DNA from 3 places in the Fictibacillus sp. NRS-1165 genome. Region 3 is predicted to be linked to each of the others. Evidence: riboswitches for the same ligand, from Rfam matches in the RefSeq annotation. Region 3 holds a riboswitch; each other region holds the start of a gene.
The links. A riboswitch is a leader RNA that binds a small molecule or an ion and turns the genes downstream of it on or off. The one in region 3 is predicted to bind thiamine pyrophosphate.
Positions count from the first base shown of each region.

Region 1: another riboswitch for thiamine pyrophosphate. It lies ahead of ABHN01_RS06870 (acetylornithine deacetylase); the one in region 3 lies ahead of thiD (bifunctional hydroxymethylpyrimidine kinase/phosphomethylpyrimidine kinase).
Region 2: another riboswitch for thiamine pyrophosphate. It lies ahead of thiC (phosphomethylpyrimidine synthase ThiC); the one in region 3 lies ahead of thiD (bifunctional hydroxymethylpyrimidine kinase/phosphomethylpyrimidine kinase).

Region 1 is NZ_JBDPNU010000018.1:15,760-25,574, forward strand. It holds gene ABHN01_RS06845 (thiamine phosphate synthase) at 1-106, shown strand, start outside; gene thiO (glycine oxidase ThiO) at 115-1,230, shown strand; gene thiS (sulfur carrier protein ThiS) at 1,254-1,454, shown strand; gene ABHN01_RS06860 (thiazole synthase) at 1,459-2,223, shown strand; gene ABHN01_RS06865 (thiazole biosynthesis adenylyltransferase ThiF) at 2,223-3,245, shown strand; TPP riboswitch at 3,253-3,357, shown strand; partial or broken gene ABHN01_RS06870 (acetylornithine deacetylase) at 3,458-4,732, shown strand; gene tenA (thiaminase II) at 4,701-5,387, shown strand; gene ABHN01_RS06880 (ABC transporter ATP-binding protein) at 5,412-6,161, shown strand; gene ABHN01_RS06885 (ABC transporter permease) at 6,136-6,909, shown strand; gene ABHN01_RS06890 (ABC transporter substrate-binding protein) at 6,911-7,921, shown strand; gene ABHN01_RS06895 (hypothetical protein) at 7,976-8,116, shown strand; gene ABHN01_RS06900 (GNAT family N-acetyltransferase) at 8,213-8,686, shown strand; gene ABHN01_RS06905 (HPr family phosphocarrier protein) at 8,838-9,110, shown strand; gene ABHN01_RS06910 (undecaprenyldiphospho-muramoylpentapeptide beta-N-acetylglucosaminyltransferase) at 9,385-9,815, opposite strand, start outside.
Region 2 is NZ_JBDPNU010000003.1:404-11,347, forward strand. It holds gene ABHN01_RS00955 (hypothetical protein) at 1-12, opposite strand, end outside; gene ABHN01_RS00960 (hypothetical protein) at 16-264, opposite strand; gene thiC (phosphomethylpyrimidine synthase ThiC) at 261-2,030, opposite strand; TPP riboswitch at 2,149-2,260, opposite strand; gene ABHN01_RS00970 (glycosyltransferase family 2 protein) at 2,686-3,906, shown strand; gene ABHN01_RS00975 (SCO family protein) at 3,864-4,487, opposite strand; gene ABHN01_RS00980 (response regulator) at 4,503-5,147, opposite strand; gene ABHN01_RS00985 (sensor histidine kinase) at 5,116-5,970, opposite strand; gene ABHN01_RS00990 (hypothetical protein) at 6,177-6,317, shown strand; gene ABHN01_RS00995 (DinB family protein) at 6,413-6,883, opposite strand; gene ABHN01_RS01000 (hypothetical protein) at 7,082-7,219, opposite strand; partial or broken gene ABHN01_RS01005 (SDR family oxidoreductase) at 7,220-7,627, opposite strand; gene ABHN01_RS01010 (hypothetical protein) at 7,957-8,178, shown strand; gene helD (RNA polymerase recycling motor HelD) at 8,210-10,558, opposite strand; gene ABHN01_RS01020 (alkaline phosphatase) at 10,914-10,944, shown strand, end outside.
Region 3 is NZ_JBDPNU010000004.1:26,677-37,620, reverse strand. It holds partial or broken gene ABHN01_RS01410 (MFS transporter) at 1-297, opposite strand, end outside; gene clpP (ATP-dependent Clp endopeptidase proteolytic subunit ClpP) at 415-996, opposite strand; gene ABHN01_RS01400 (hypothetical protein) at 1,021-1,272, opposite strand; gene ABHN01_RS01395 (winged helix-turn-helix domain-containing protein) at 1,269-1,871, opposite strand; gene ABHN01_RS01390 (hypothetical protein) at 1,987-2,229, opposite strand; gene thiE (thiamine phosphate synthase) at 2,300-2,938, opposite strand; gene thiM (hydroxyethylthiazole kinase) at 2,955-3,776, opposite strand; gene thiD (bifunctional hydroxymethylpyrimidine kinase/phosphomethylpyrimidine kinase) at 3,773-4,579, opposite strand; TPP riboswitch at 4,717-4,820, opposite strand; gene ABHN01_RS01370 (hypothetical protein) at 4,977-5,222, shown strand; gene ABHN01_RS01365 (IDEAL domain-containing protein) at 5,348-5,578, shown strand; gene ABHN01_RS01360 (DUF4349 domain-containing protein) at 5,657-5,857, opposite strand; gene ABHN01_RS01355 (DUF4349 domain-containing protein) at 5,805-6,185, opposite strand; gene ABHN01_RS01350 (hypothetical protein) at 6,119-6,445, opposite strand; gene ABHN01_RS01345 (YecA family protein) at 6,600-7,553, shown strand; gene ABHN01_RS01340 (APC family permease) at 7,808-9,160, opposite strand; gene ABHN01_RS01335 (YkvI family membrane protein) at 9,322-10,353, opposite strand; gene ABHN01_RS01330 (YolD-like family protein) at 10,461-10,679, opposite strand.

The DNA.
Region 1 (9,815 bases), on a different contig from region 3:
CCTGCAGGCGGGAGCCAAAGGAATCGCCGTCATGTCCGGGATCTGGACGGCGGAGAATCTCGATTTAGAAGCGAGAAGCTATTCAGAAGCTTTACAAAAGGAGTGAATTTTTGGATGTCCAAGGACTATGATGTAGTTATTGCAGGTGGAGGCATTATCGGCTGCGCGATTGCTTACTACTTGCGTAAACTTACAGATTATACTGTTCTGGTTATTGAAAAAGGCCGAATCGGCAGTGAGGCTTCTTCAGCCGCGGCCGGTATGCTTGGGGCGCAGGCCGAACTGAATGAGGCAGGACCGCTCTACACGATGGCACGTGAAAGCCGAATTCTGTTCCCAGAATTAAGCAGAGAACTGAAGGAAATTTGCGGGATCGATATAGAGTTTATCGACAAAGGATTGTTTAAAGCTGCGGGTGATGAAAGTGAAGTCTTAAGATTGAAGCGGCTGATCGATTTTCACAATAACAATGGACAGCCTGCACATTGGGTTGCCGGACCTGAACTGTTAAAAATGGAGCCGAGGCTATCAGACAGAGTAGCTGGTGCCATGTATCTACCGAAAGATGGCCAGGTCAATCCTGTGCAATTGACGAGAGCATTTGCTGAGTCAGCCTCAAGGCTCGGGGCAGTTTTTATAGATTTTACGGAAGTGGCCGGATTCGATTTTAGCCAGTCAGGAATAGGCGTTCAAACGAGCGCAGGCATGTATTACGGAGAAAAGGTGGTACTGGCATCAGGTGTCTGGACAGGCAAGCTGGCGGTTCAGTCCGGATTGCATATGCCGATGTTCCCGGTGAAGGGAGAATGTCTTTCATTGTCGTTTTTAGAGCCGGTCATCACATCAACGGTAATAGCTGATGAATGCTACCTCGTACCAAAACGAGGCGGCAGATTGGTCGTAGGTGCAACGATGGAAACTGGTACCTACGACAGAAAAGTTAGGGCAAAGGGAGTTTTAGAGCTGCTTTCGAAAGCGAGTGCTGTCCTTCCCGGTATTTTACACGGCGAGTGGGAGAAAGCCTGGACAGGGTTCAGGCCGCAAACTCCGGATGGTCTCCCGTACATGGGAAAACATCCCTACCATAAAGATCTGTACATTGCAGCGGGCCATTTTCGCAATGGGATCTTACTCAGTCCGCTGACCGGGCGCTGGATGGCAGAACTGCTGGAAGGAAAGCTGCAGGAAGAGACTTTAAGAGAATTTGCTCCTGACCGCTTTGCCTTATGAAAAAAATGAGAGGATGAGCTTTCATGAAGTTGATTGTTAACGGTGCATCGCTGGATATCGACCAGGCCAGGACCATTGAGGAACTTCTGGTGGAGCTGAAGCTTGCCGGAAGAGGGGCGATCGTTGAACTGAACCAGGAGATCCTCGATAAAAGCCAGCACGCTGAAACACGCTTAGCTAATGGTGATAAGGTAGAAATTGTTCATTTTGTAGGAGGAGGATGAAGACATGCTGAAAGTTGGAAACTATGAGTTTAGCTCCAGATTGCTGCTGGGGACAGGAAAATTTCCTGATTTTGATATTCAAAAAGAGGCAGTTAAGGTTTCAGGTACTGAGATCCTTACGTTTGCCGTAAGAAGGATGAATATTTTTGATCCTGATCAGCCGAATTTTTTAGAAAAACTGGATGCAGAGAATTTTACGCTGCTGCCGAACACGGCTGGAGCTAAAACGGCCGAAGAAGCGGTTAGAATTGCAAAGCTAGCAAAAGCTTCAGGGTTATGTGATATGATAAAGGTAGAAGTAATAGGAGATTTCAAGACTCTTCTGCCGGATCCGCTTGAAACATTAAGAGCGTCAGAAATGCTGTTGGAAGAAGGGTTTACGGTCTTGCCTTATGCTTCAGATGATGTCATTCTTGCACAAAAATTAGAGGAGCTTGGCGTACATGCCATAATGCCTGGAGCTTCACCGATTGGTTCTGGCCTAGGAATCATCAATCCGTTAAACATCAGCCTCATTATTGAGCAGGCCAATATTCCGGTTATTGTGGATGCCGGCATCGGATCACCAGCTGACGCGGCAGCCGCTATGGAACTTGGCGCTGACGGAGTATTGCTCAATTCTGCGGTATCTGGAGCAGATGATCCGGTAAAAATGGCTCAGGCGATGAAGCTCGCCATTGAGGCCGGCCGTCTCGGATATGAGGCGGGAAGAATTCCAAAGAAAAGGTATGCATCGGCAAGCAGTCCGCTGGAGGGAATGAGTATTTAATGAATGATCGCTACTCCAGGCAGATATTATTCGAGCCTATCGGAGAAGAAGGGCAGGATCAGCTGTCAGATAAACACGTTGTGATTATAGGGGCTGGAGCGCTCGGAACAGGCAATGCCGAAATACTTGCCCGTGCGGGCGTAGGCAGGATTACGATCGCTGACCGTGACTACGTGGAATGGAGCAACCTACAGCGCCAGCAGCTTTTCAGCGAAGAAGATGCAAAGTACAGGATGCCCAAAGCCGTTGCTGCAAGAGAACGGCTGGAGCAGGTGAATTCCGATATTCATGTTGAAAGTCTTGTACTGGATGCAGGTGTGGAAGAACTGCGGGAACTGGCGGAATTTGCAGATCTTTTGATTGATGCGACAGATAATTTTGATACACGTTTACTGATCAACGACATCTCACAGGAAAGAAAAATTCCATGGATTTACGGCGCCTGTGTCGGAAGCTATGGTTTAAGCTATGTGATTTTGCCGGGTGAGACGCCTTGTCTTAGCTGTTTGCTTGAGAAGGTGCCTATGGGCGGTGCAACGTGTGATACAGCAGGAATTATCGCACCTGTGGTGCAGATGGTAGTCGCCCACCAAACAGCTGAAGCGATGAAGCTATTGACGGGCAATACCACTTCTCTACGGAACAAGCTGGTCTCCTTTGATATGTGGAACAATCATTACTTGGCGATGGATGTGCAAAAGCTGAAGAAAGCGGATTGCCCTTCCTGTGGCGAGCACGCCCACTATCCGCATCTTGATCCGGAAAATCAGACGAAGACAGCGGTCCTGTGCGGAAGAAACACTGTCCAGATCCGTCCTTCGGAAAAAGGGGAAAGAGATTTGGAGGAGCTGTCACTGTCTTTATCGCGGCTTGGCGGAAGAATCGAGCAGAATCCATATCTGCTTTCATATAGCAGTGATGAAGAACAGAGGCTTGTGTTTTTTAAAGACGGACGCGTACTCATTCATGGCACGAAAGATATAACAGAAGCAAAAAATCTGTACTACAGTTTAATAGGATAATGGAATAGAAATCTGCTAGGGGGGCTGAAAGGCTGAGACTGAACCTTTGTGTTCTAGACCCTTGGAACCTGATCTGGATCATGCCAGCGGAGGGAAGCAGGCTGAATGAAAAAGCTGATTAATCGGACCCCAGCTGAAAGCTCAGCCGCCTTCTCTTATGAAGGCGGCTTTTTTGTATATGTTGGGTGCCAGGCACCCGCCGCAAGTATGTAATGCTTGGTGCCAGGCACCGAAATAATTTACGAACTCTCGTTGCATTCGAGACGGTCAGTCCACCTGCGAGGAATACAGAAGAGGCACAGAGCTATGTTAAAGACGTACTCCTTAACCTGGGATTTGAGACAGAGGAATGGGAGCTGTTTCCCGGGGACCGAATCGTCGCGGGAGCAAAGCAAGGAGAAAGATCAGAGGAATATCAAAGCCTGCTCCTTAATGGACATATGGATGTTGTAGCTGTCGGTGATGAAGCGTCATGGAAGTATCCCCCTTTTGTCCTCACAGAAGAGGAAGGGCTGCTCTATGGACGCGGAACTTCAGATATGAAGGGAGGCATGGCCTCATCTCTGTTTGCCCTTCAGCTTCTTCAAGAGCTTGGGATTAAGCTGAAAGGGGACATCTTCTTTCAATCGGTGACAGGTGAAGAAGCAGGAGAAGCAGGAACCAAGTCATGTGTAGACCGGGGCATGAAAGCTGATTTTGCGATTGTCGCCGACACATCGAATCTTGAGATTCATGGCCAAGGAAGAGTCATCACAGGGTGGATCACCATTAAGAGCAAAGAGACCTATCACGATGGGCTCCGTTCGCGGATGATCCATGCCGGAGGCGGAATAAACGGTGCGAGTGCCATTGAAAAAATGGCAAAGGTGATTGAAGGGCTGCAGGAACTTGAACGGCACTGGGCAGTCACTAAATCGTACCCGGAATTCCCTATGGGCAGTACGACCATTAATCCGTCCGTCATTGAAGGAGGAAGAAATGCGGCGTTTATCGCTGATGAATGCCGGCTGTGGATTACTGTTCACTTTTACCCGAATGAGACCTATGAAGAGGTCGCGAAGGAAATTGAGGAGCACATCCTTGCTGTTGCCATGGCCGATCCATGGATGAAAAACAATCCTCCTCTGTTTAAGTGGGGAGGAAAATCCATGATTGAGGAGTGAGGAGAAGTTTTTCCTGCACTGGACGTTGATCACACTCATGAAGCTTTGGCGGTACTGAAGGAACAGCATCAAACGGTCTCCAAGCGGAAAGCGGTTGTTTCAATGTCATCAACCGTTACCGATGCAGGTTGGCTTGGAGCCGCTGGAATACCTGCTGTTATTTATGGCCCCGGCAAGCTGGATGATGCTCACGCTGTGGACGAAAAGGTGGAGCTTCATCAGCTGTTGGAACACTCAAAGGTTCTCGCGGGGTTTATCGCAAAGTGGTGCAATATAGAAAGGAGCAATACACATGACGAAGCTGAAGCAAGAGCCATTTACTGAACGATTGTATAAAAGCGTGGAACCCGTTTGGAAACACACTCATCTTCATCCGTTTGTACAGGGCATTAAAGACGGATCACTGCCTAAGGAACGCTTTGCCTATTATATGAAACAGGACTATGTCTATTTAAAAGACTATGCCAAGCTCTTTGCGTTTGGGGCAATAAAAGCGAAGGATGCCGAGACGATGACCTGGTTTTCAAGCCTGCTTCATGAAACCTTGAATACCGAGATGGATCTCCACCGCGCGTATTGCAGTGACATTGGCATACAGTCCGAGGAGCTGGAGGAAGAAAAGGCCACTCCGATTAACCTTGCGTACACCCGCTATATGCTGAACGCCTCCCAGCACGGAACACTTGCGGAGCTTATCTCCTGCCTGCTGCCATGTATGTGGAGCTACCATGAGATTGGATCGGCTTTAAAGAGGGAAGCAGGAAGCCTCGAAGACCATCCTTATGCCCAATGGATTGAGATGTATGCGTCAGAGGAATTTGGCGGGCTTGCACAGTGGCTCATCCATAAACTGAACCGGTTGGCTGAAGGTATGACAGAACAGGAATTGACAGTGCTCGAGGAGCATTTCCTAACCACCTCGCGCTTTGAATTCATGTTTTGGGATATGGTGTATTACGGTCATGAATGGCCGGTGTAATCGCCACATTGAAGGAGAGTTTTTATGTCACTGATCTTTAAGAATGTATTTTATTCCTTTACTCAGCAAAGACAAATCTCCCCGCTTCTGAACGACATCAATTTTGCAGCAGCGGCCGGAGAATTTGTTTCGATCATCGGCAAAAGCGGAACCGGCAAAAGCACTTTGCTCAAGCTTGCCTGCGGACTGGACCAGCCCTCCACGGGAGAGATCCTCGTACAGGACAAGCCTGTCTTTCCGGGAGCAGCGGGATACATGCCTCAAAAGGATCTGCTTCTTCCCTGGCGTACGGTCATGGAAAATCTTCTTCTTGCTCCAGAGATTCAGCAGCAAAAGAGTCAAAAAGCAGAAGAGGCGAAATCATGGTTGAAAAAAGTAGGACTGTGGGATTACCGTAACGCTTTTCCGCATGAACTTTCAGGGGGGATGCGCCAGAGGATCGCCTTTCTTCGAACCTTGCTGACGGGAAAAGAAGTGCTTCTTCTTGATGAACCATTTGGTGCACTGGACGCGATGACAAAAAAGGAAATGCACCAATGGATCTCTTCCCTGTGGAAGGATTTGAACAAAACGATCCTTTTGGTCACTCATGATCTTCATGAAGCGGTTTTTTTAAGCGACCGGATCATCGTGCTGCATCCAACTGGTGAAACAGAAGAGTTAGAGGTCAAGCTTCCGAGGCCAAGAAGTGCGGTCTTAACAAATGAGATGGCAGGCTTGATCAATATATTGGAGAGCAGAATTACAAATGAACAGCATGAAACGATTATTTAAAGATTATTATTTGTTTTTGGCCGCGGCTGCCGTCTTGCTTGTACTATGGGAATGGCTTGTCAGGACTGACCGAATCCCCTCCTTTATTTTGCCGCCTCCTTCAGGCATTCTCGTGTCGCTGTATGAAAACAGGGAGGTTCTGCTGGACCATTGCTGGGCAACACTTAAAGAAACCATCCTCGGTTTTTTAATCGCAGCTGTTGCAGGTGTTTCGCTTGCTGTTGCGATGTTCTTTGTAAAATCCGTAGAAAAAATGGTCTATCCGGCGGTTCTGATCTCACAGACGATACCGATCATTGCACTTTCTCCAATCTTTGTGCTCTGGTTCGGCTACAGCATCTGGAGTAAAGTGGCGGTTACCGTGCTGATCGCCTTCTTCCCAATCGTCGTCAGCACATATGACGGATTGAACCGTCATGACAAAGACTATGTTGATCTGCTGCGTTCCATGGGAGCAAAAAGATGGCAGATCTTTAAAAAGGTGCAGCTCCCGATGGCGCTCCCATCATTCATGTCCGGGATAAAACTAGCCGCTGTATTTTCCGTGGTGGGTGCTACAATCGGTGAATGGCTAGGTGCCAGCGAGGGACTTGGGTACTATTCAAGAAGGATGTCAGGAAGCTTGAACGCTGCAGGAGTATTTTCTGCTATTTTTTTATTAACATTGCTCGGGATGTGTTTGTTCGGTGCCGCTGCACTCGCAGAAAAAAGAATGTTTAAATGGAAAGAGAACAGAAAGGATGTATGAAATGAACGTATGGATTAAACGAAGCAGCCTTCTTATCGCCGGCTGCCTGCTTTTCCTGTTAAATGCGTGTTCATCCGCGGACACGCCGAATCAAGAGGCAAAAGGAAACCTTAAAAAAGTGAGCATCATGCTCGACTGGTATCCAAATGCGGTGCATGCCGGAATATATGATGCGATTGAAAAAGGGTACTTTAAAAATGAAGGCATCGAGGTGGACGTGAAGATGCCTGCCGAAACAAACGATCCGTTAAAGCTTGTGGCTGCTGGACGGACTGACCTTGCGTTAACCTATCAGCCGCAGGTCGTCCTTTCCAGGTCAGAAGACATTCCCATCGTTTCCTTGGGAGCACTGGTCAGGCATCCATTAAACCATTTGATGGTCTCTAAAAACAGTCCGATCCGTTCACCTAAGGATCTGGAAGGGAAAAATGTAGGCTATCCTTCAATTCCCATTAATGAAGCGATGGTGAAGACGATGGTGAAACAGGATGGCGGCAATCCTGAAAAAGTGAAGATGACGGATGTAGGCTGGGATATCATCCCCGCGATGGCTGCTCATAAAGTGGACGGAATATCTGGCGGTTACATTAACCATGAAAAGATTCTCCTTAATAAAGAGGGTCATGCGGTGCGGTCTATAGATCCTGTAAAGTACGGCGTTCCGGATTACTATGAGCTCGTTCTAGTTTCCAGTGAAGACGGGCTGAAAAAGAACCGAAAGCTTTACCAGAAGTTTTGGAATGCCCTGGCAAAAGGTCAAAAGGATGTACACGATCATCCGGATCAGGCGCTGAATGTCTTATTCAAGCATGAAAATAAAGAGTTTCCACTGGATGAAAACGTTGAAAAGAAAAGCCTCCAGACTCTTTTGCCGTTAATGGACAGCGGGAAGAAGCCATTTGGCTATCAGGACTTGGGTTCATGGAAACAGGTTTCGGATTGGCTCTTTGAATCCAAAATGATCAAAAAGAAGGAAGATCCAAAGAACGCTTTTATTAATTTTGAGAAATAGAAGAATAGATGCCTCGTTAATGGTTAGGGTAATAATCAAAGAGGAGGTGCCGTTATGGCTAACAATGAAAAAATCCGCAAGCAAAACGCTGAACAGCGAAAAGGAAAAGCGGATATTCCAAAAGGAACGTTTGCTGATCCGATCGCCAATCAGGGAGACATTGCGGAAGCCAAAAACATGAAAGAGAACAAATAACAGGAAGGCGCACTCCATTACAGGGAGTGCGTTTTTTCTTTAATGAAAAATCATTGCAGGTTATGATGATCTTAGATCAAAAAGGGGGCAGACGTCGTGTTGGAATGGGACAAGAGCGGCCTGGAAAAAGCTTCGGACGAGCTTGAGATCATGAACACCAATCCGTTTTACAATAAGCTGTTTTACGGTACAAGCAAAGTGACAATTGAACAGGTGGAAGAGGAGCTTAAAGATCTTGAGGGATCGCCGAGGACACGGTATTTGATTCATACAGGCGGCAGGAACGCAGCTATTCTTGAGTATCTGCTGCATAATCCGAAAGACCACAAACCATGGCTCGGTTTTTTAATGGTACACAGCGCTTTTCAAAAACAGGGGCTAGCCAAGGAAATATATTTGGTTTGCGAAGAAGAGATGAAGAAGAACAAGAAAATATGCCTGAGGCTGGGGGTGCTTAGCGGGAATGTTCCGGCCCTTTCCTTTTGGTCCAAAATGGGTTTTGAAGAGATAGAAGTTAGAGAAAGCGGGGGAAAGCTTCTTCATATCCTTGAAAAATCCTTCATCGGTTAATCCCTTCTTTTTTCCTAAATTCATTCTTATTCACATAAAGACGATTTCTGCCGCATATCCTCATTCGTGTGCACAAAAGCCAAACCTGCTTAACATGTGCTTAATGATTGTGGATTAAAATGTTAGGGGTAAAGAATAGGAGTGAAAGGCCATGAAGACATACTGCTTTTTGCAGGAAAAAATGAATTCAGCGACCATTAACAAGCTCGTTCATAAAGCGAATGAGTACGAGGAATGCCAGATCTATTTTGAATTTGATAACTGCCAGATGAACGCCAAAAGCATACTCAGCATGAGCAAGCTTCGCGGAATTGCCGGGTTATGCTGCATATCTGCGCAAGGCCTGGATAAACAGGACGCACTGGAGGGTTTGAGACAGATTTGTGCAGGGAGAAATGGATCCCTCCATATAACGAATCGTTAAGATTTGAACATTAGAAAATCGAGCGGGATAGAAAAGGCAGGGCGAGGCGGAGATGCAGTGGGAATTTACTTGATATAGTAAGACAAATGGCCTTGTTGTCCATAAATTTTTCTTGGCCAATTTTTTTATTATCGATCTATTTACACTCGACATATAACGACGGGTTTTGATCCAAGCATTTCAGAAATCTGTCCAAGCCCAAAATAAAAAAGCTTGCACCTAATCATAGGGCAAGCTTTTTCATTTCTCTTTTCCTCCGCCCGATCGGTTTAAGTTATCCTTTCGCTTCTTCTTTAATGAGGGAAAACAGCTGATCCAATGCATTATTCAGCCGGCTTTTTTCCATTCGGCTGATGTAGGCTCCCTTCATCTCATCAAGCTTTTCGATACTGTCACAAAGAGAGTCAGCGGTCAGCTCCTCTTCAAAAAGTACCTTGCAGAATCCCTGCTTTTCAAATGATTGGGCATTCTCGATCTGATCCCCGCGGCTGGCTTCTTTGGAAAGGGGGATAAGAAGCATTGGTTTTCTGAGTGATAAGAACTCAAAAATTGAATTTGATCCTGCTCTTGAAACAACAAAGTGAGTGGCCGCAAGGAGATCAGGAAGTTCATCTGTTACATACTCAAACTGAACATAGCCGTTTCTTCTGATTGAACCATCCATCTGCCCTTTCCCGCATAGATGAACAATTTGATATCGGGGGA
Region 2 (10,944 bases), on a different contig from region 3:
ATTCGTACCCATTACCTATTCCTCCCTCATTCTTCCTTTGCCATTATCATTGCCCAAGAGAAGTTCTTTTATTTGAGTTCCTGGCCCCGCGTCGTTTTCTTCTGGGAACCGGTACACAATTTTTTCGGTATAGCTGCATCTCATACAGATCCGTTCATCGGAGTGAGAGGTTTCCAGAAACACATGAGGGCATCTTTTTTGAATCTCCTGCAGCTGCTTTTCCAGCAGTGCAATCTTTTCAAGAAGTGCTGCTATTCTGCTCATGAATAAAGGTTCGAGCCTTTGTCCTGAAATTCCTTCGCCTTTTCCCGCATCCCTTCCTTCATTTCTTTTTCAGTGCCGGTAAGTTCCTGTGCAGACATATTTCTCAGATCATGCGAAATTCTCATGGAACAGAATTTTGGTCCGCACATGGAGCAGAAATGAGCGGTTTTTGCTCCTTCCGCAGGAAGAGTCTCATCATGATATCCCCTTGCTTTTTCAGGATCCAGGGAAAGATTGAACTGGTCCTCCCATCTGAATTCGAATCTGGCTTTTGAAAGGGCATTATCTCTCTTCAATGCTCTTGGATGCCCTTTGGCCAAGTCTGCTGCGTGGGCAGCGATCTTATACGCGATGACCCCTTCCCTTACATCATCTTTATTCGGCAGTCCCAAATGTTCCTTTGGTGTCACATAGCAAAGCATCGCCGTTCCGAACCATCCGATCATCGCTGCCCCGATCGCCGAGGTGATGTGATCATATCCAGGGGCGATATCGGTCGTCAACGGCCCTAACGTATAGAAGGGCGCTTCCTGGCAAATCTCCATTTGCTTATCTACATTTTCCTTGATTTGATGCATCGGTACATGTCCTGGCCCTTCGATCATGACCTGTACGTCATATTTCCAGGCGATCTTTGTAAGTTCCCCTAAAGTTTCCAGCTCCGCAAACTGCGCTTCGTCATTGGCATCTGCAATCGAGCCAGGCCGTAAACCATCACCCAGAGAGATGGAGATATCATATGCTTTACAGATCTCACAAATCTCCTCGAAATGAGTATATAAAAAGTTTTCCTGATGATATGCAAGGCACCATTGTGCCATAATGGAACCGCCCCGTGAAACGATACCTGTAATGCGATTGATCGTCAGCGGCACATACCGAAGCAAAACGCCGGCATGGATCGTAAAATAGTCCACACCCTGCTCCGCCTGTTCAATAAGGGTATCCCGATAGACCTCCCAAGTTAGATCCTCCGCGATCCCATTCACCTTTTCGAGCGCCTGATAGATTGGAACAGTGCCTACAGGAACCGGAGAATTCCTGATGATCCACTCTCTTGTTGTATGAATGTCCTTGCCTGTGGACAGATCCATAATCGTGTCCGCTCCCCAATAAGTAGCCCATGTCATTTTTTCGACCTCCTCCTCGATGGAAGAAGTAACAGCTGAGTTTCCAATGTTAGCGTTGATCTTCACATGAAAGTTTCGCCCGATGATCATCGGTTCCAGCTCGAGATGATTGATGTTGGCGGGAATAATGGCCCTGCCGCTAGCCACTTCACTTCTGACAAAATCAGAATCAAGCCCTTCCCTAATCGCAATGAATTCCATTTCAGGCGTAATTATCCCTTTTTTCGCATAATGCATCTGTGTCACGTTTCCTCCCTCTTTAGCCCGCATCGGCTTAAAAGGACGAATCGGAAACACATTTGCGGTCTGAGCCTGTTTCCTGTAGCCATTGTCCTCCGGTTTAACGGAACGGCCTTCATATTGCTCTGTATCGTTCCGGTCTTCCACCCACTTTTTTCTAATTAAGGGCAGACCCTTTTCTACATCTGCCTCATATTCGGGGTCGGTGTAAGGACCGCTTGTATCATACAGAATGACTGGCGGATTCTCTTCGGCTCCTCCAGTCTTCTGTGTATCCGCCAGGCTGACGCTTCTCATCGGCACACTGATGTCCGGACTTGATCCTGTTTCATAAATTTTCGTGCTGTTTGGAAACTGTGATTTCAATAAAACATCGTTTTCTTTTTGTACGTTCATGCAACTTCCTCCTCGATTTTTTAAATTGAGTCCAAAGTTACACACAGCATAAAAAAAAACGGGTTCTAGTAAGAAGAACCCGATAGGATAGGCAAAGAAAAATATACAAAAATATACTTGACTTCGGCACCTACTTCCCTACGCTGGTATAACCCAGATCAGGTTCAAAGGGTCAAAGAGCTGTTCCTCTCTTCTCTCAGCCCGTCTGACGGGCTCCCCTAGCAGAAAACATATTTTGTTTTCAGAGTAAATGTTAACTTCTCTTTGCTTGTTCCACAATCAGACTTTTGGCATGGGTTGTTTATCACCGTAAGCGGATGGCCGGAAATTTATGTATAGGCTTTCAATTCACTGAAAAGTAAGACTTATTACTCATCCGTTGAAAAGGAGAAATTGCCATGAAATACTTTATACTAATATAACAATTTGAACAAAAGGAGGTTTACTACAGTGAAATATGCAGTATTATTTTTCTTCTGTCTTTCAATCGCTTTTCCAATCCTTCACTCCTTCAACTGCCTTCCCTTTTTTCATAAAAGAAAAAGACGGTATCGGCCAAAACCGATATTTGAAAAAAGTGTCAGTGTTCTTATCCCTTGCTTCAATGAGGAGAAAATCATTACGACATCCGTTGAAAACATGAAAATTTGAAATTATTTATATCAATGACGGATCCACGGATGACACCCTCGGAAAACTGGATGAACACCTGCAGCTGAAGACAAGTACAAGGATTCCTCTGAGCCAGTTAAAACATAAACGAGCGATCCAGTTTTATCAGTCTGAGCTCTATCCAAATATTTATGTGCTGGATAAAATGAACGGCGGAAAAGCGGACGCGCTCAATGCAGGCATTGAATATTCAAGCAATGAGCTTGATGTCACTTTGGATGCGGATACCATCATGACTGACCATTCACTGCCTGCCATCAATGAAACATTCGAAGAACAAAATGTCGTGGCTGCCGGCGGCATGGTACATGTTCTCCAGACCAAAATGAAGAATCCGTTCTCAGGGCTGACATTGCGTGGAACGAACCTGCTCATTCGCGCTCAGGCTCTAGATTTCCTGCGTGCTTTTTATATTACAAAAGTGTCACATGCCAGGTTAGGAGCCCTTTCCATTATTTCTGGTGCATTCGGTATTTTCAGGAAAAAGGTCCTTCTCAGTGTCGGAGGCTACCGCGCAACGATTGGAGAAGACATTGACATTACATTAAAAATTCAGCGCCATATCGCTGGTCAAAAGGATAAAAAGGTGACCTTTATTCCCGACGCTGTTTGCTATACCGAACTCCCCGAAAACATTTGGGATCTGTTCAAACAGCGGATCCGCTGGCAGAAAGCATTTATCGACTGCGTCATCCATTTCAGGTCTTTTCTTGGAAAAAACCTGTTTAGAAGCCCTGTTTCCTTTTTTTATATCTTTGAAGCTTTTATATCCGGCACACTTGCCGTTTATTTTATGACCAGTATCTTTGTGGTCGATGGATTCGCTCTCCATTCTTCCATTCTTGAATATGTTCTTATCTATGTGTTGTATATTTTTATTTTCGGCCTTGTGTACGACATGGTAGCGATCGGCATGGGTGAATATTATGGCTACGCCTTTCAGGAAAAGGATACCTATCCCCTTCTTGTCACCATCCTTTTTGACATCTTTATTTTCAGGATGGTCACCATGGCCTGTGTGGCCTATGGAAGCATTGCCTATTTCTTCAACAGGGACTGGAATAAGGTTTCAAGAACCGGCCGGGAATACCAGAGGCGGATTCCCGCCCTGCCGCATGAAGAGCACAAGCAAAAAGCCCCCCCGGCCAGGGAGGCTTTTTGCTATAGTGAGTTTTGTTTTTTCATATCCTTGATAATCTGTTGAAAGGGGGTATCCTGTACACCGCCGTACCGTTTGACGATCACTCCTTTTTTATTCACGAGAAAAAGGCTTGCGCCGTGGATAAACTGATTGGAGGACGGATCGCTCGACACGGCCATCTTAAACGAGTTTTTTGCTAGCTGTTCAATGTTTTCCTTTTTATACCCGGTCAAAAACGTCCAATTGGAAAAATCCGCATGATACATTTTCGCGAATTTAATTAAAGCCGCTGGAGTGTCCCGTTCTGGATCAACCGAAAATGATACGAACTGAACCGGCAGATGTTCCTTCTTCGCCATGTCCTGAAGTTTGGACATGTGAGCAGTCATAGGTGGGCAGACCGTCTCACAGTTGGTAAAAATAAAGTTGGCGAGCCATACTTTCCCTCTCAGATCTTCATTTCCGTACGGCTGCTTATTCTGATTGGTGTAGGCAAATGAATCTACCTTCCAGTTTAATTCATCATTCTTTTGTGATGCACCTGAAGCCTGCATATGATCTTTATGATTTTCTTTTTTCTCGGCAGAACAGCCTGCAGCAAATACACACAGCAGCGCAAAAATCATTATCCCGTACTTTTTCATCGTTTTCCTCCTATTTTACGGCTGAATCCAGCCTTTGTTGTAGGCATAACTTGTCAACTGCACACGGTTCTCGAGATGCAGCTTGCTCAATATATTCTTTAAATGAGTTTTTACAGTATGCTCAGAGATATAGAGCTTTTCTGAAATCTCCCGGTTAGAGTCCCCTCTTGCCACAAACTGGAGCACATCCTGCTCTCTGCTCGAGAGAGGAGAAACTACCTTCCCCTGTTTTGTCCTCGTAAACTCATGCAGGATTCTGAACGCCATCTCTTTGGACATCGGTGCTTCATCCAGAGCGAATGCCCTTAAATAGCTGTACCATTCACTCGAATGAAGGTTTTTCAGCAAATAGCCTTGCGCTCCCCTCTTCACCGCTTCAAATAAATCGGTAATCTCATCTGAAACGGTCATCATTACAACCTTCACTGCCGGATAATGCAGCTTGATAAACTTGGTCGCTTCCAGCCCGTTCATTTGCGGCATGGAGATATCCATCAATACTAGATCCGGGTCCAGTTTGCCTGTCATCTCAATGGCTTCCTTGCCATTCCTTGCTTCACCGACAATTTGAAATTCGCTGTAATCCTCCAGAAGATCTGAAATCCCTTCTCTCGCATGAAGGTGATCATCAACTACCAGAATGCGAATAGGAGTATTCATGGCTGATGCCCCCTTTCCGCAGAACGGCAATAAACATTTCATATTCTTTCAGAGTATAAAATGTCCAGTCCATTGCCTTTGCTCTATCCTGAGTGATTTGCAGTCCGAATCCCTTGCCTGATTCAGCCAGAGTGAACGGGCTGCATTTGTTTTTCACCACACATGACCAGCCTTCTCCCTCTGGGAGGGCCTGGATCCAGAGCTCATTCGTTTTTCCATGTTTTACGGCATTGAGCACCGCTTCTTTCACGCACGAATAGAGTTCAATCTTTTCTTTTGCATTCATTTTTGACTCATCGATTTCCCATACCATATGTACTTCAAGCTGGTAATCCTGCTTAAGCTCTTCGAGATAGCCGCGAATGGTGTCCGTCCAAGCAACGGCTGAAGATACAGGATGAGACCGAAGCGAGTTGATCGCATGCCTTGTATCATCATGTACGTGCTGGAGCGTCTTTTTAATCTTTTGAAACTGAGGATGAGAGGTCAAAGAAGCTTGCTTTTCCAGTTTCGACATCTTGACAGAGAGTAGAAACAGAGATTGAGCAATCCCATCATGAAGTTCCCGGGCAACTTTTTCCCTTTCCTCAAGTGCGGCTTTCTTTGTTTTTTCCTCATTAAGTTCTCCTTGTACCGTTTCTAGTAATGAAAATAATCGAGAAAGGAATACAACGCTGACACAAAATACAATAAAAGGAGACAGATAGTTTCCTAGTTCCATGGAGATATAGGGCAGAAGCATCGTATGCCTCACGTACTCCCAGACTCCAATCGTTAAAGTGGGCAGCAATAGAATCATCCATTTTATCTGTTGATAGCTCATATTTCCCCCGCCTTGCTGTTTTAAATGCTTCTCCAACTCCATTCTTTCATAACCAATGACAAAAATAATACCTAAAAAGAGTGATTTTCTTGAAAAAATTGTGAAGCGAACAAAAAATTTAGCAAAAATTAGTTTATTTTGACCCAAAATGAGGAATAAGGTGGAAAGAAGTATTCGAATATTCTAACGCAGGGCAGGGTTACATTATGTTAAAAAAAACAGAAGTTATGCTGTTCATGAAGGAAATCGCCATGCTTACGGATGAATATTTACGCTGCAGAGATCGGTTTCTGAAAGAACAGATAAAAAATGATATCGATTTTCTGCATTCAGTGATTCATTCATGATTACATTTTGCCTTGTTGATCACTTTTTTGCTCTGTTTACTTTTGCACTCAACTCATAAAAAACCCAGAGAGCCTTCTTGACTCTCTGGGTTTCATTAGTTTTTCACGACTGTTCGCTCAACAAGGAGTTTGATCGCATGCAGCTGTCCTAGATGATTGGTTTCATGAAAAACAGCGAAGTTTGCAAGCTCACGGAATGATTCCAATCCGAGAAACGGCTTTTTCAATTTTTCATCCAGCGCTTCCTCCGGGATATCTTTTATTCGTACGAGCTGTTCCTGGAGCTGATTGACCAGTTCTTCAACGGATGGAACAGTCTCCTTCCAATCAGCCGGCTTTGTTCCGTTGCCAAACCATTCTACGTAGTCTTCAGGCAGGTGAGCTGATTTTTTGGGAAAACCGAAAAGAAATTGCTCCGTAACCGTCAATACGTGTCCGATATGCCAGTGTATTGTATTGTTGAATCCTTCTGGCTGTATATCAACGATTTCAGCTGGTAAATTGCTTACATTTCTCAAAAATAATCCTCTTGTCATTTCAAACTGCTTATACAGGTGTTGATTCATTTTCATCATCTCCCTTTCAATTGCCTTAATTATTACTGTACCAAAAAAACCTCTAGAAAAGCAGTGCAAAAAGTCTGGCTCCATTATGCTTTTTTTCAAGGGCCTTTGCTGTCTTGCTCTGTATTCAGTTTTCATCATAAATTTTTTACAACAAAAAAGCCGGATATGACAGCCGGCTTTCGCTCGTTGATTTTGAGTTTACAGTGATTTTAACGCATCAGCTACCTGCTGATCACCTTCAAGAATTTCAAAGATTTTATGATTGGCATTCTCAAGATCCAGGGATGCTGCAATCACTTTGGCCACATCGGCTCGTGCAATACTCCCGCTTCCCAAATTCTCACCGACCCTGATTTGCCCGTTGCCTTCGCCATTGGTAAGGGCACCCGGCCTGACGATCGTGTAATGAAGCCTGCTGGATTCAAGCCGGTCTTAGGCTTCCCCTTTCATCACTAAATAGTGCTGAAGCTCTTCCGGTCCTTTCTCAGGTGTTCCCGCTCCCATACTGCTCAGCAAGATAAACCTTCGCACGTTTTGTTTTTCCGCTTCTTCCATAAGATTGATCGCTCCATCCCGATCCACAGCTGCCGTTTTATCCGGACCTGTTTTCGACCCGGAACCCACAGCGAAAATTACCGCATCACAGCATTTTAGGGCTTTTGAAACATCGCCTTCCAAGTCAGCAAGCACGGTTTCTGCCCCGAGCTTTTCCAGTTCAGAAGCTTGTTCTTTCTCTCTGATCAACGCTCTTGTTTCATGACCTGCCTGCTTTATTTAGTTCCTGAAGGATTAATCTCCCTGTTGTTCCGTTTGCTCCTGCAACTAATACTTTCATTTTTACAGCTCCCTTCCCGTTTACTACTAACGATACTTACCCTCTTCAAACGGAACTTAGGCTGTATTTTTCTCATTCTTAAACGGGAAGTTAAAAACGGCTTTGCCACTTGAGGATTTACAGAATTTTCGCTATAAACAGATAAAATGTTACAAATAAATTTCTTTTTGCCACTGCAGGAGTATAATGCTAAAATTGTGGTATAAAACTTATAAACCCATACGGAGGTGGTCCCGTCATGGTTTCGTTAGTCAATCACGTTAGCCGGCAGCGTTCCTGGTCAGTTGGACAAAAAGAGATAAAAGGAATAGAGTTTGATTCTGTTTTAGGAGCTTTGCAGAACTGCCATGAAAATGAAGCAGTTGTTTGCAGAGTGAATGACGATTCCGTCTGCGTTACAAATATCGACAATATCCACGAACTTGAGGAGATTGGCTATAAAGTCGTAGCCACAAACTAACACACCCAAACAGGGTGTGTTTTTTGTTTCATTAATTTTCTCTTATGAATGTATCCTCGGGAACTTCTGTGATGAATGCAGACACCTCTCCGCACGAAAACAAATAAAGCTCATGCATGGCACGGGTACACACCGTATAAAAAAGCCTGCGCTCACTTTCTTTGCTGTACTGTGAATTTGAGGCATCGAACACCAAAACCGCATCAAATTCAATCCCTTTAGCCAGATAGGATGGAATAATCAGTGCACCTTGCTTAAAAGACGAAGAATCTTTCTTCATGAGTTCGATATCAACCTGATCCTTCAGGCTTTCGTAAGCTTCCTCACATTCTTTCGCTGTCTTGCAGATCACAGCGATCGTCTTCACCTGTCTATCCTGGAGGTTTCGAATCGTATCAGCAAGGGCACGTGCGTGGTCTTCTTTCTTTTCAAACTGTTTCAGCACAGGTTTTTCCCCATCCCGGTTAAAAGGAATAATGGAATCTTTCTCGTGAAGCATTTCCCGTGTAAATTCAACAATCGGTCTTGTCGAACGATAGCTTCTCGTTAATACGATGCGTTCAGTATGATCTTTTCCATAATGGTCATACAGCATCTGAAACGCATCCCCCGTGGAATGGGCATAAATGGACTGGTTAAGGTCACCCAAAACGGTCATTTTGCTGCGCGGAAACAGGCGCTGAATGAAGGCGAACTGAAAGGGGGAGTAATCTTGGGCTTCATCGACGAAAACATGGCGAACCGCCGTATTGGTCTGAAATCCTTCCAGCCGTTCTTTCAAATATAGGTAAGGTGTAGCATCTTCATATAACAGCTCTCCATTACCAAGGGTTCTGGCAGTCAGCCTGGAGATTTCTTTCCAGCTGTCGGGAAGCAGATAACTATCCTCCCTTTCCCAGGACAGCCCTTCCCCAGTAAACAGCCTCATGTACATTGCCTTAAGATTAATGAACGTCAAAGCCTTGATCCGCTTTTTCAGCGGCTTGAACGCTTTCGAGACCACATAAGCGGACAACAGTCTCTGCTCCCGTTCAAAATCATTAAACGAATCTTCCGTGTATTGCTTTTTCTTCCTTAGCTTCTGATATAGCCTGACATAGACCTCTTTATCCAGAAGCTGTATTTTTTCTTCGACCCATGGTTCCTTCCGCTCCGTCTTTTCAAGTTTCCTGACCTCACTCACAAGCCATTCAGATACAAGTTTCATCCGGTCCGGGATAGAAACAGCAGAGGGGTAAGAATAGAACTTTTCTTTGATCTGATCAGCTGCGATTAAGACTCTCCCTCGAAATACTACAGATTTAAAGAGCATATCCTCCTTGCGCAGATGAGATATATACCCCTCGATCAAATTCATAAAATCCAGCGAAGCCTTAAAACGGATACTGTCCAGTCTGACTTTGTGGCCCGGTTGGCCATCCCCGGTAAGTACGGCCTCCATCTGTTCCAATGGATCCTCAAGATCGTAGGAATCGCCAAGATGGTGATACACATACTGCTGGAACGTCGTCTGCAGCATGTTCTCTTCCCCCAGTTCTGGCAAAACGTTCGAGACATAGCTGTTAAACACATTGTTCGGGGAAAAAAGCACGATCTGATTGGCTGTCAATGTTTCTCTGTAGCGATATAAGAGGTAAGCGACTCGCTGCAGTGCCGCTGAAGTTTTCCCGCATCCGGCAGCTCCCTGAACAATAAGCAGAGTACCCTTCGTATTGCGGATAATCTGGTTCTGCTCTTTTTGGATCGTCGCCACGATGCTTTTCATCTGGGGGTTCGCCTGCCTGCTCAGCACCTCCTGCAGCAGTTCATCTCCAATGGTCACTCCTGTATCAAACATGCTTTTGATTTCTGCATTTCGGATGATATATTGCCTTTTCAGCTCCATCTCTCCTGAAACGATACCCTCTGGCGCCTCATATTCCGCTCTGCCAAGCGAATGGTCGTAGTAAAGACTAGAGATCGGCGCCCTCCAGTCATACACCAGAAATTCATCTGCTTTTTCATCATAAAACGAAGCGACGCCCAGATAAATCCGATCTGCCTTGGCATCCTTGTTTTCTTTGAAATCTATTCTTCCGAAGTAAGGGGAGTCACTCAGTTTTACAAGGCTTTTCCTCTGATCTTCAGCGTTTTTATGGCTCCGTTCTAATTCAGACAGCAATTCCGCCTGCTGCTTAATGCTCGCTGCTGTTTCTGCTGCTTCATGCGCATCGTCAAAGTTGACGGTCACATCTTCCCAGAAGTTTTTTCTGATCTCGACTACATCTTCTTTTTTACCGCCAAGATGCGCCTCGAGAACGTTCATTTTCTTTTTTACTTGATCAACAACCGTATTGACTCGTTCCTGCTCTCTTTTCCATTCTGTTTCCCACTGGTTCATAACCCCTCTCCTTTATCTATAAATTTTCGGTTCCAAAATGCTTGACAAAACAACCACTTACCTAGTATAATAAATTTGGGTAAATTTAATATCACCTTTAAAAAATCGGTAAGTCGCAAACTACATTTTAGCACACCGATCATGCGGCAATCAATTCTTTTTCTTTAAAAGTAAAACGGTTAAAAGAGTCAAGGAACCTTTCCTGGCTCTTTTTTGTGTTTCTCTCTTTTTTCCACTCCATCACCTCTTATAATCTAGTACCAATTAGGCAATACCTATGGTCCATTGAGAGTCTCAAAGTTTATGAATATACTGAAATTGACAAATAAATATAAAAAATTACAGGAGGTACGAGATGAAAAGGGATGGTTTAAAACGCTGGCTGC
Region 3 (10,944 bases):
GCCAATCATTCCAATCAAGCTTGAAGCCATCCCAAACGGCAGCAAAAACGGTGATGTCGTCCTGTCCGTGTACCATCCAACAACAGGCTGCATAACAGAGGAAGTAATGTTCAGTGCAAATGCGATCCACCCCAGCTGAGTAAAAGACAGATTCATAGACTTCTCCAGAATAGGAAAAATAGCCGGAATAACCGCCTGCATTGCATCGTTTAACAAATGCACGAAGCTGATTGCAAAAAGAACCTTGTAAATCGTTGCTGACGTGGAGACTTCTTTTTGTACAGAAACAGCACCCATGAAAAATCCTTCTTTCTCTAATTGGTTTATAATGTTAAAGATTATCATTCTTTTACGGATTTTTACAAACAAAAAAGAAGAAAGAGCGCCAGCGCTCTTTCTTTTGAGGAAAACGGTTTATAACTTTTCGATGATTTTGTTGATAATTCCGTATTCCTTCGCTTGTTCAGCTGTCATGAAGTAATCACGGTCAGTGTCTTTTTCCACCCGCTCAAGGGGCTGTCCTGAACGGTCTGAAATGATCTTATTCAGAATTTCCCTCGTTTGAATAATCCGTTTGGCATGTATGATCATGTCTGCCGCCTGACCTTGTGTTCCTCCAAGCGGCTGATGGATCATGACCTCTGCGTTCGGCAAGGCAAACCGCTTGCCCTCTGCCCCCCCAACCAGAAGAATGGCACCCATGGAAGCAGCCATACCGATGCAGATGGTGGAAACAGCAGGCTTGATAAACTGCATGGTGTCATAGATGGCCAATCCAGCGGTAACCGATCCTCCTGGAGAATTAATATAGATGGAAATATCTTTATCCGGATCTTCAGCAGCGAGAAACAGCAGCTGAGCTACAACCGAATTGGCTACATTATCATCAATAGCACTTCCAATAATGATAATACGGTCTTTCAAAAGCCTGGAATAAATGTCGTAGGAACGCTCCCCGCGGTTGGTTGTTTCTACTACCATTGGGACTAAATTCATTTTTATATTCCTCCTATTGAATGATTATGCAGCTTGGCAGATCGGGGTTGAAGCCGCGCCAGCTGATGCTATTTTTCCAAATCCGGACGTAATATAAATCACTTTTGCCGGTTTTTTTTCTTCATTTTCAATCGAGATTTCAGTCTTAAGTTCTTCTTGCCCGGAATCTTCCCTTTCAGCCCGCTTCTCCTTTAAAGCAATAACCTTTTCCTCTCGGCCAGCCGGCTTACTGCTCTTTTCCCAGGCGATGGAAGGGTGCTTTTTTACTTCATTCATCCTTCAATTCCTCCCTCAGGTTTTGGATAAACAGCGATAGACACTTGAAAGTCTTCGCCTTGCTCTTTCTTTCCGGATTGATATTTACCAACAAGCTGTTGAAGCAGTGAGAAATATTCATTGATGAACTGGTTGCGCTCCTCTTCATTCGATAAGGAAACCGTCGATTGCAGAACGGCGCTCGGAATTTGCTGATCCTCTGCTCTCTCCATAAGCTGAAGCGCATCTTTCTTCATCGTTTCCGTTAGGGATAGAACATGGGCCAACGCATGCTGATCTTTTAATTTTTGTGAAGCTTCCGGTGATAGCCCTAGTGAATCAGAAAAAATTAATGTTTTAGCAACCGCTTGATACAATACTTCTACCAAATTTCTCACATTCCTCGTTCCTGCCCTGAAAACAAGGCCTACTTTCTCGAGAGCTTTAAGATGGTAATTAATCTTCTGCGGAGTCTCATTAAGCTGTTTTGCTATTTCTGTGGCTGAAGCCGGATCTTTTAGAGCACTCAGCAGCTCGGAACGAATGGGATGAAGCAACGCGGCAGCCTGCTCAGGCAGCGTTACAAGATAAGTCTCTTCGATGGATGCCTTCTTTTTCACTGGTTCACCTCACTTAAAAATTTTATTTTACGTAAAATTATCTTATTACGATAGGCTTATCTTTGTCAAACTTTTCAAATGTTAAACAAAAAAATAACAGAAGCTCATGCTTCTGTTATTTCATCAGAGGTATAGCGGCCAGTACGATAAAGATGACCACCATAACTGTATTGAAAAAAAACTCTGCTTTAAATTTAAAATAATATCGTTCGATGGCCCGAAACAAGAATACCGCCGCTAGGATTCCGAACAACAAGGCAGGGCTGTTAATGTACATGCCATTCCAAAGAGCAAGCAAAAAACCCACGGACAGCAGGACCATTTCAGAATAGACCCATGTCTTATTTCTTTTTTTCATTGTGGCACCTCTTTCTTTCGTACTCTTGTATTGTACGAAGAAATTCTTTATTCGGTGCCCATCCTTTTTCCTAAACGAGTCTTTCTTTGTATGCCTCCTCCACCTGCTGCAGCAATCCTCTTGCCGCTCTCTCGGGATCCTCATGATGGCTGATGGCAGTTATGACAGAAACTCCGTCTGCCCCGGCTTCAACAACGTCAAATGCATTTTCTTCTTTAATGCCGCCAATACCCACAATTGGAGCTGTAATTCCTTTTGCCCTCAATTCTTTCACTACTGAAAAACCCATGACATCACGGGTATCCAGCTTTGTACTTGTAGCGTAAATAGGGCCGACTCCCAAATAATCAGCCCCGATCTGCACGGCCGTTTGTGCTTCTTCTGCATTATGAACAGAAACTCCAAGAATTTTATCAGGAATCCGTCTGCGTATCTCTCTGATGTCTCCATCCTCCTGCCCTACATGCAGTCCATCCGCGTTCAGACTGATCATGAGATCAAGATCATCATTCACAATAAAAGGAACGTGGTTTTTCCGGCAAATTTTTTGCAACCGAAGGGCCAATTCCTTTTTGTCTGCAGAAGAAAGACAACCTTCTCCTTTCTCCCGGTATTGAAACAGCGTGACTCCACCCTTTAGCGCTTTCTCCAAAACAAGCTCAGGAGCCTCTTTGCAATTCAAGCTTCCCATAATAAAATAAACCTTCATCCGTTGTTTTAGATTATCATTTTCCACCCTGTATACCTCCTAAACTCCACCTTCCCGCTGTCTTTAAATCTTCAGGTTTCAATCGAAACAGTTCATCCAGCAATGCCGTTTGAAAAGAACCTGGGCCTGCTGATACAGCTTGTGCACGTTCGGCACAGATTCCAAGCATCGACAAGGCACCCGCGGCTCTCTGACAGGACGAGAGGCTCGTTTCCAATGATTTGGCCAAAAATAAACCGATAAGAGAAGTTGAAAAACAGCCTGTTCCAGTGACATAAGATAGAATTTCATGTCCCCCGGTAATGGTTATGCGTTCCTTGCCATCACTCACCACATCTCTTTCCCCTGTAATGGCAATGACCGAGCCGAACTTGGCGGCCGCATGCAGTGCAAGCTCTTCATGGTTTCCTGACAAATCGCCGTCAACTCCTTTTCCGCCCCACTCTCCTTCCATCAAGAATGCGATTTCCGCAGCGTTCCCGCTAATAACATCAGGAGAAACCTGTTCAACCAGCTCTTGGACCGCATCTTTCCTTAGCCTGCTCAATCCTGCCCCAACGGGATCCAATATGACAGGAACACCCAGTTGCTTCGCCTTTTTTCCTGCGATCACCATCGCTTTCACCAGGCTCGGGTCGATTGTTCCAATGTTCAAAACCAGTGCGTCAGCAGCCATGACAGCTTCTTCCGCTTCTTCATAGTGATGAGCCATCATCGGGCTGCCGCCAGATGCAAGGATACCGTTCGCTAAAAAGTTCATCGTCACCTGGTTCGTGATGTGATGAACCAACGGTTTTTGGTTTCTGATCTCCTGTAAAAGGTGACGTAATTCGTTCATGCTTGATTCCTCCTGTATGCCCAATGGTTAGTCGGTCCATGGCCGCTTCCAATATGGAGCGGATGACTGATCGCTTCCTGAATAAACGTTTTTGCTGTATGAACCGCATGTAAAGGCGTCTTGCCCAGTGCCAGTTCAGCGGCTATTGCAGCGGCAAACGTGCACCCTGTTCCGTGCGTCTGGGGGGTGTCAACTCTTCTCCCTTGCAGCTCATGCATATGCTCGCCATCGTAGAACAAATCAACGGGTGCTTTATCAAGAGTGAGATGGCCGCCTTTAATCACGATCATACGCGCTCCTAATTCATGCAATAGTTTGGCCGCATCCTCTCTGCCTTTCCTGGAGCAGATGCTTTTACCTGTTAATCGCTCCGCTTCAGGAATATTCGGAGTCAGGATCGTGGCCAGTGGAATTAGATGTTTTTTCAATGCTTCTACTGCATCCTCCTGGAGAAGATCTGCTCCTCCTTTTGCAATCATTACGGGATCTACAACGACGTTTTTCCAGCCATGCTTCCGTATATGCGCTGCAACTGCTTCTATAATTTCCGCACTGAAAAGCATACCTGTTTTGAGTGCCTCGGGACGCAGGTCGTCTTCAATACTTTTTAACTGTTTCATGACCATTTCAACAGGCACAGGATGGATCTCTTGAACACCTAATGTATTTTGAGCGGTAATGGCTGTAATGACAGACATGCCATAAGCCCCCAATTCCTGAAAAGTCTTTAAATCTGCCTGGATGCCGGCACCGCCTCCTGAATCTGAACCTGCTATCGTCAATGCTTTTGGTGTATTCAGCATAAGTCAAGAACTCCTTTCACCACTTATGAAGCTTGTTTTCAGCCTAGTCCACATGCATGCAGCTGGACCAGGACCCCTTTGAGCGGTAAAAAGCCGCCTTCCAGAAGAGAAGGCGGCTTAAACGAAGTGTATGCTCATTTTGGTTTAAGCCACTTCCCTCCGCCGGTTTTAACCGGATCAGGTTCAAAGGGTCAAAGATATCTTTTCTCAGCTTTAAATCAAAGCTCCCCTAGTGGTTTACGATGTATGATGTTACTTCTATCCTATATGACAGCGGCTGAAGCGTCAAACGGAGGATAGGATTTGTCGAAAAGTTGGGCTGCTGTGTTTAAAAACAGATGGATACGGGCATTATTTATATAACACCCGATAGAAAACGTGGAGGGAGAGAACGCCAATGAATATAAGAGAAAAACTAGAGCAATTAAAACAGAACCCTGAAGATGTTTACAGCCATTCACAATCCGAAGGCCGTTTCTCAAAAAATTACACGAACCCTGTTGAAGTCAAATATATCCCTACAGAAGATGTTTTCCAATTAAGAGTATTTGATATGGAAGGCGGTGAACAGCTGGACAGCAAAAAATTCCATTCCGTTGATGAAGTTATGGATGATTTAAACTTTGAGAGGAATAGTGGGTAAATCTAAATTTTCAGAATTAAATAGTTGCTATTATCTGTATTGATAAGTATACTAGTAAAAACCCATAAACGCATCAGCTTTCAATCCTACAAGCTTTTGCAAAAAAATTCAAGGAGGAATAGAGCATGAAAGACAACACATCGTATAATAAAGACATGAACGATCTTGTGAAATATAAGCTTCAGAAGAAAAATGACCCGTTCGCTTTTAATATGGTTGCTCAGATGATCCTTGATGAGTCGCTGCACGCCCATCAGATGAAACGTTATAAACAACAAATAGATGAAGCCCTGGAAAAACGGGATGAAAAACTCTTTATGAAATTAACCGATGAATACATTAAATTTCTAGGATAAGAAACCAGACCTTTTACTGGTTTGGTTTCTTTTTTTGCACGCTTTTTTCTTTTTGAGTAAACCCATACCCCTGTGCCGCTAAGAGAATGATCCCGGTGATAATCCGATAAGAGCAATAATGAGATAAGAAACCGCATGAAGCATTCCATTCCATGTCTCTTTCAATAAAGCCTTGGCTTTGGCCCACGTATTCAGCTGTTTATTGTCTGTGCCTTCATTCTTCACCTCAAAATGAACCGTTACCGTTGAAAGTTCGCTTTGATTGTTTAAAAAGTTCATTTCTGCCCTGAATCTTTTCGATTTGTTCCTGCATACCAGCAAGTTCCTTTGAAATGTGAAGGAGGTCCTCTGTTTTTTCTGCATTTTTCATAAAGTTTTCCAAACGGGTTCGGACGAGCCGCTTTGCTTTCAGCCGTACTTCCAGGTCTGTATATTCCTCTGTAACGTCTCGACCGTTGATCACCTCTTCAGGACTGCCCGTGCTTAATGCCCTGGCTTTACGTGTAAACGCAAAAAAACGATCCTGTGGAATCCTTACTTTTAAATAACCTCCGCTATGCCCTCCTTCTTCTGATAAGGTTTCGCTTTCAACGATGTAGCCGCCCATCTTGTTTGCAGCTGTTCCACATCGCTCCGGGCCTTCTTAAAGTTTTGAACCGTTATCGTAATCTGACTCGTGTAGATCATCTTTTGCTTTTGGGTATCAGACTTTTTAGTTTCTGACCTATCCTTTTTCATGGCGATGGAAGAGCTTCCTCCTTCAGATGCCTTCTCTGAAGTGCTTTCTCCCATACTGCTGCAGGAAGCCAAAAAAAGAACGAGTAACAGGCAGAAAGCGCTGAATTTCCTATTTCTCTTTTTTATCATCATCATATCCCCCTTTTAACAATAGACGACTAAACCGGCCTGACAGTTGCAATAAATGGAAAACTCATGTCAAAAAGTTGCAATATCACGCGAATATGCTAGTATTTACAAAGTGATTTATTTACAACAAGAGCAGTTAAGTACGGAGGATACCATGAATAAAGTAGGAAGAAACGAACCGTGTCCATGTGGCAGCGGCAAAAAATATAAGAATTGCTGTCTGCGCTCGGTCACAACCGTTCAGATGAACAAAATCGTTGAAATTAGCCGTCATCAGGAAGGTGCAGCCAAGTTTGCCTTTGATCATTTTCAGGAAGAAATGGGAAGCCGAACACGTAAATACATAGAACAATACCAGATTGGCAGAGATCAAGAACAAACGTACGCCAATTTGATCGTTTGCTGGTTGATGTTCCAATCTGATATGAAGGACGGCAAATCGCCGATGGAGCTTTATCTTCAAGACCAATTAAAGAAAGAGCAGCCGCAAATTATGGATGTCCTAAAGAGCTGGGAGAAAAGCTCCCCATCTGTTTATAAAATAGATTCTAACATAAACCGAAATACCTTTTTGTTACAGGATGTAATGGACGGTAAGGAATACACTGTTGAATTTAATAGCGAAATTCTTCCGCAAGAAGAAATGGCTCTTGTCGGTTTCCTCATCTATACAGGAGAACATTATGAATTTTACATTGATTTTGCCTTGATCCCTCAAGGTGAATGGAATGGCCGCTTACAAGGGATGTTTCCCCAAAAAACAGCTTTGAACACTAACTTCCCTCATGCTTTACAAGCACTCTTGTCAAAACAGGAACAGACTGGGGACAACAGTATTTCTCGACAGGATGATCCAATACTCGCTCACATTAAAGAGAATGCAACAGAAGAGATAGTCAATGAGGCAGAAAAAATCTGGAAATCATGGAACAGTGAACAAAAGCTTGTGATTCGAAAAGAGGAACCATATGCGGCTGCTATTCATTACAGAGTGTGCAAGGATGTCCTGAACATACCTGCTACTCAGTCAGAAATCGCAATCAAGTATGGGATATCAGCATCCAGTCTTTCTTCTAAATACCGCCAGCTTAAAAACCTGGCAGACTAAAAAGAACCTGCTCTTATGCAGGTTCTTTCTATGTGCCCGAATTTGATGATCGGTAAGCTGTGCAGCAAACTTCTATATTTTCATAAGCTTCGGATTCTGAACCTGCAATCGGCCCCCGCTCTAAACGATTCCTGATCATCGGCATCCGTTCACCTCCGCTCTTTTACATCTTATTTTTTGTTGATGCGATCCTTTTTATTCGATAAACCAAAAGCTCTGCTGACAAAAATCAGCAGAGCAGAAGGATGAAGCAATTATTTGGCTTGTTTGTGCAAGGATTCTTCAGTTCCATCCTTGCCTTTACTTCTATTTAAATACCAATACAAAGGTAATCCAATCAGGGTAACACCTATAGCTGTAAGACTGTCTCTCGGATTATCAATAATCGTTGCGATGACGATGTAGCCAGCCCCTATGATCGCAAACGCTGGAACAAGTGGATACAGAGGAACACTGTACGACCGCTCCTTCTTTTTGTTTCGCTTTCTCAAAAGGAAGACAGCAAAAAAGGCAAAAATGTAAAAGATATAAATAGCGAATATCGCCATGGCTGACAGATAATCCGGATTAGACAACAGCATCAGGATAACAGCGAACACGACTTGCAGTCCTGTAGCAGGAATCGGTGTTCCAAACTTCTCGGAAACGGAGGCTAGAAAATGGGATGCCGGCAGCTGTTTCCGTTGAGCCATGGCGTAAGTTACCCGCGGAAATGTTAGGATCTTACCATTCAAACACCCGAAGATAGAAACCGCAATCCCAATGGCAATAAGCTTCCCTCCGACCTGACCGAATAATAGAGTCGCCGCTTTACCTGCTGAGTTCTCGCCAAGGCTTACAATCGTACTTGCCGGCAGAACATGAAGCATCGCGATATTTACAAGCAGATATGCTGCGGTAACAATGAGGATGCCCCCGATGATGGCTTTCGGGAGGATCTTGGCAGGATTTTTCATTTCACCCGCTACAAATCCGACCATGAGCCATCCGTCATACGCCCATAATGTCGCAAGTATAGCGGCTCCCATACTAATCTCACCACCAGTCAACCCGCTGCCTGCAGAAAGAACCTGTTCATTTCCTTTCCAAATCCCAAACACAATAATTAATACAATGGGAAGGAGTTTACCGGCCGTGGCGACATTCTGTACAATTCCTCCATACTTCGTGCCGAAACTGTTAATGACCGCTAAAAAAACGACCGTTATGATTCCGATCCAGGGGCCAGCCTTTTCATTCCATTCGAACAGATTTGTGATTAAAGAACCGAAATACAGCCCAAGGCCCCCAATAATCGCTGGTCCGTAAATGACAGTCTGAACCCAGCCGCTTAAATACCCCCATACTTTTCCGTATACTTCTTCCATATAGACGTAGAGTCCGCCTGTTTTCGGTATTTGAGTGGCTACTTCAGCTATTGTCAGGCCGCCTGCCAAGGTGATCAGCCCGCCCAGCAGCCACGCAAGCAATGCCATACTGGAGCCGCCCGCATACTCAATTACTTTTCCAGGCTTCATAAAAATACCTGATCCGATCACTGTTCCGATTACAATAGACATCGCCACTGAAAGCCCGATGTCTTTTTTGAGACTTGCTTCTGTGTTCACTCTGCTGTCCACTCCCAAACTATTTTTGTCTACTCTAGAAGGACTTCTTGTAAAAACCTTATCATAGCCGGGATGATCTGTCACTACGATCAAAAATAGTAATAGTATTCAAAAAAATACAAATATATTATTATAGAAGTATAGGGCTTTCCCATCTTTCTTCAGATACCCTTTTTAAAAGCGGTAATTCCCAAATACAACAGCCCGATCAGTCCAAAGAGCGGATAGAGATAGTGCAATAGTGAAGAGTATCCAAAAAGGCTGATTAAATATCCCCCTCCCATCAAAAGGCACAGTATAACGTTGGAGGAAAGCTTGATGTATTGTTTTGCCGGTTCCAGCAGGCCGAATAAATTGCCGATCAAGGTCGTGAAAATTTCGCCATAGACTACGATCAAAAAAAGAAAATGAACAATTGCACCAAGCTTGCTGATGATCTCTGCGACCGGTATTTCATGATGTATGGACTGCGGCACTAAATAAAGAGCAAAATGGCTGTTAAGCAAGATAAAAGTTAATCCCAGGCCTCCAATAAATCCGCCCCATTTAATAACTGTCTCATCCTCTGCTTCACGGCTTAACGGCACGAGAACAGCCTGGGACAGGGTTAAGTTAAACGCGGCATAAGTAAAAGGGCTGAAGAGCCATTTCCAATGCCGGGTAAAATCTTCCGTTCGGATAAGGGGAGCTTCTATAGGTGAAAAAAACATAGATACCGAAATGATGATCGAAAACAGAATCATGACAGGAACGATAACCGAATTCGTCCATAAAATACCGTCCATTCCTTTTTGCATCACTATGAAGCACAGGATGACCGTTAGGATGATCCCTGCATGAAATGGCAGATGAAGCTGTTCTGAGAATAAAGCCCCCGTCCCTGACAGCATGACCGATGTGACCCCAAACAACATGATAAACATGATAAGATTGATTCCTGTGGCAATCCGGTCCCCAAACAAATACCGGTTTAACGCTTCATAAGTGTCTGCGCCGATTGTTCGTGCAAGCAGCATGATTTTCGTACCCAGATAAATAAACAGGAAACCGCTGATTAAGATCCCCAAAAAACCGGCAGAACCATGAACGGTAAAAAACTCCACAATCTCTCTTCCCGTCGCAAAACCCGCTCCTACAACCGTGCCGATATAAGTGGCAGCAATTTGAATAATCTGTTTACGCCGTATACCCATCATACCCTCCAACTCCGCCCGTCCTTTCTGTTTAAATGTATGCCTGGACGAGGATTTTAGAAGGGCACTGTGAGAGCGGAACGCATTCCTTTTAAACATTAAACCCTTTAAGAGGAGATCGGAAAACGATAATAAACGTGTCCAGTAAATGTCTCAATTGCATCCCATCGGGAATACGATATCTCCACCAGATTAACGAACTCCATTGCTGCGCATATGGTTTCGATAATCTCCTCATGTTGCTGTCCATCAAGCACCGGTCTTTCAATTTTGGTATTGGTCCAATCGTATGCTCTTAAAGCACAATATGCTGCGGTATAAACCATACCTTGCCATTATTTCATTTTTCCACGGTCTCATATCAATGAAACCACTCCCTTAATTCCATAATATTACCGAACAAACGTTCTTGAAAACTGGAAAATAAAGAGAGAACCGACTTTATGCTGTCGATTCTCCGTATGAAAACCTAATCCTTATCCAACTTCCCCTCTAACAAAACTAGGTTTTCTTGGAAGTTATATTCGGCAAATTGAGCACCATACGCGTAATTAACCATTTTAAGCCACAAATCAGAACGTTTACCTATTT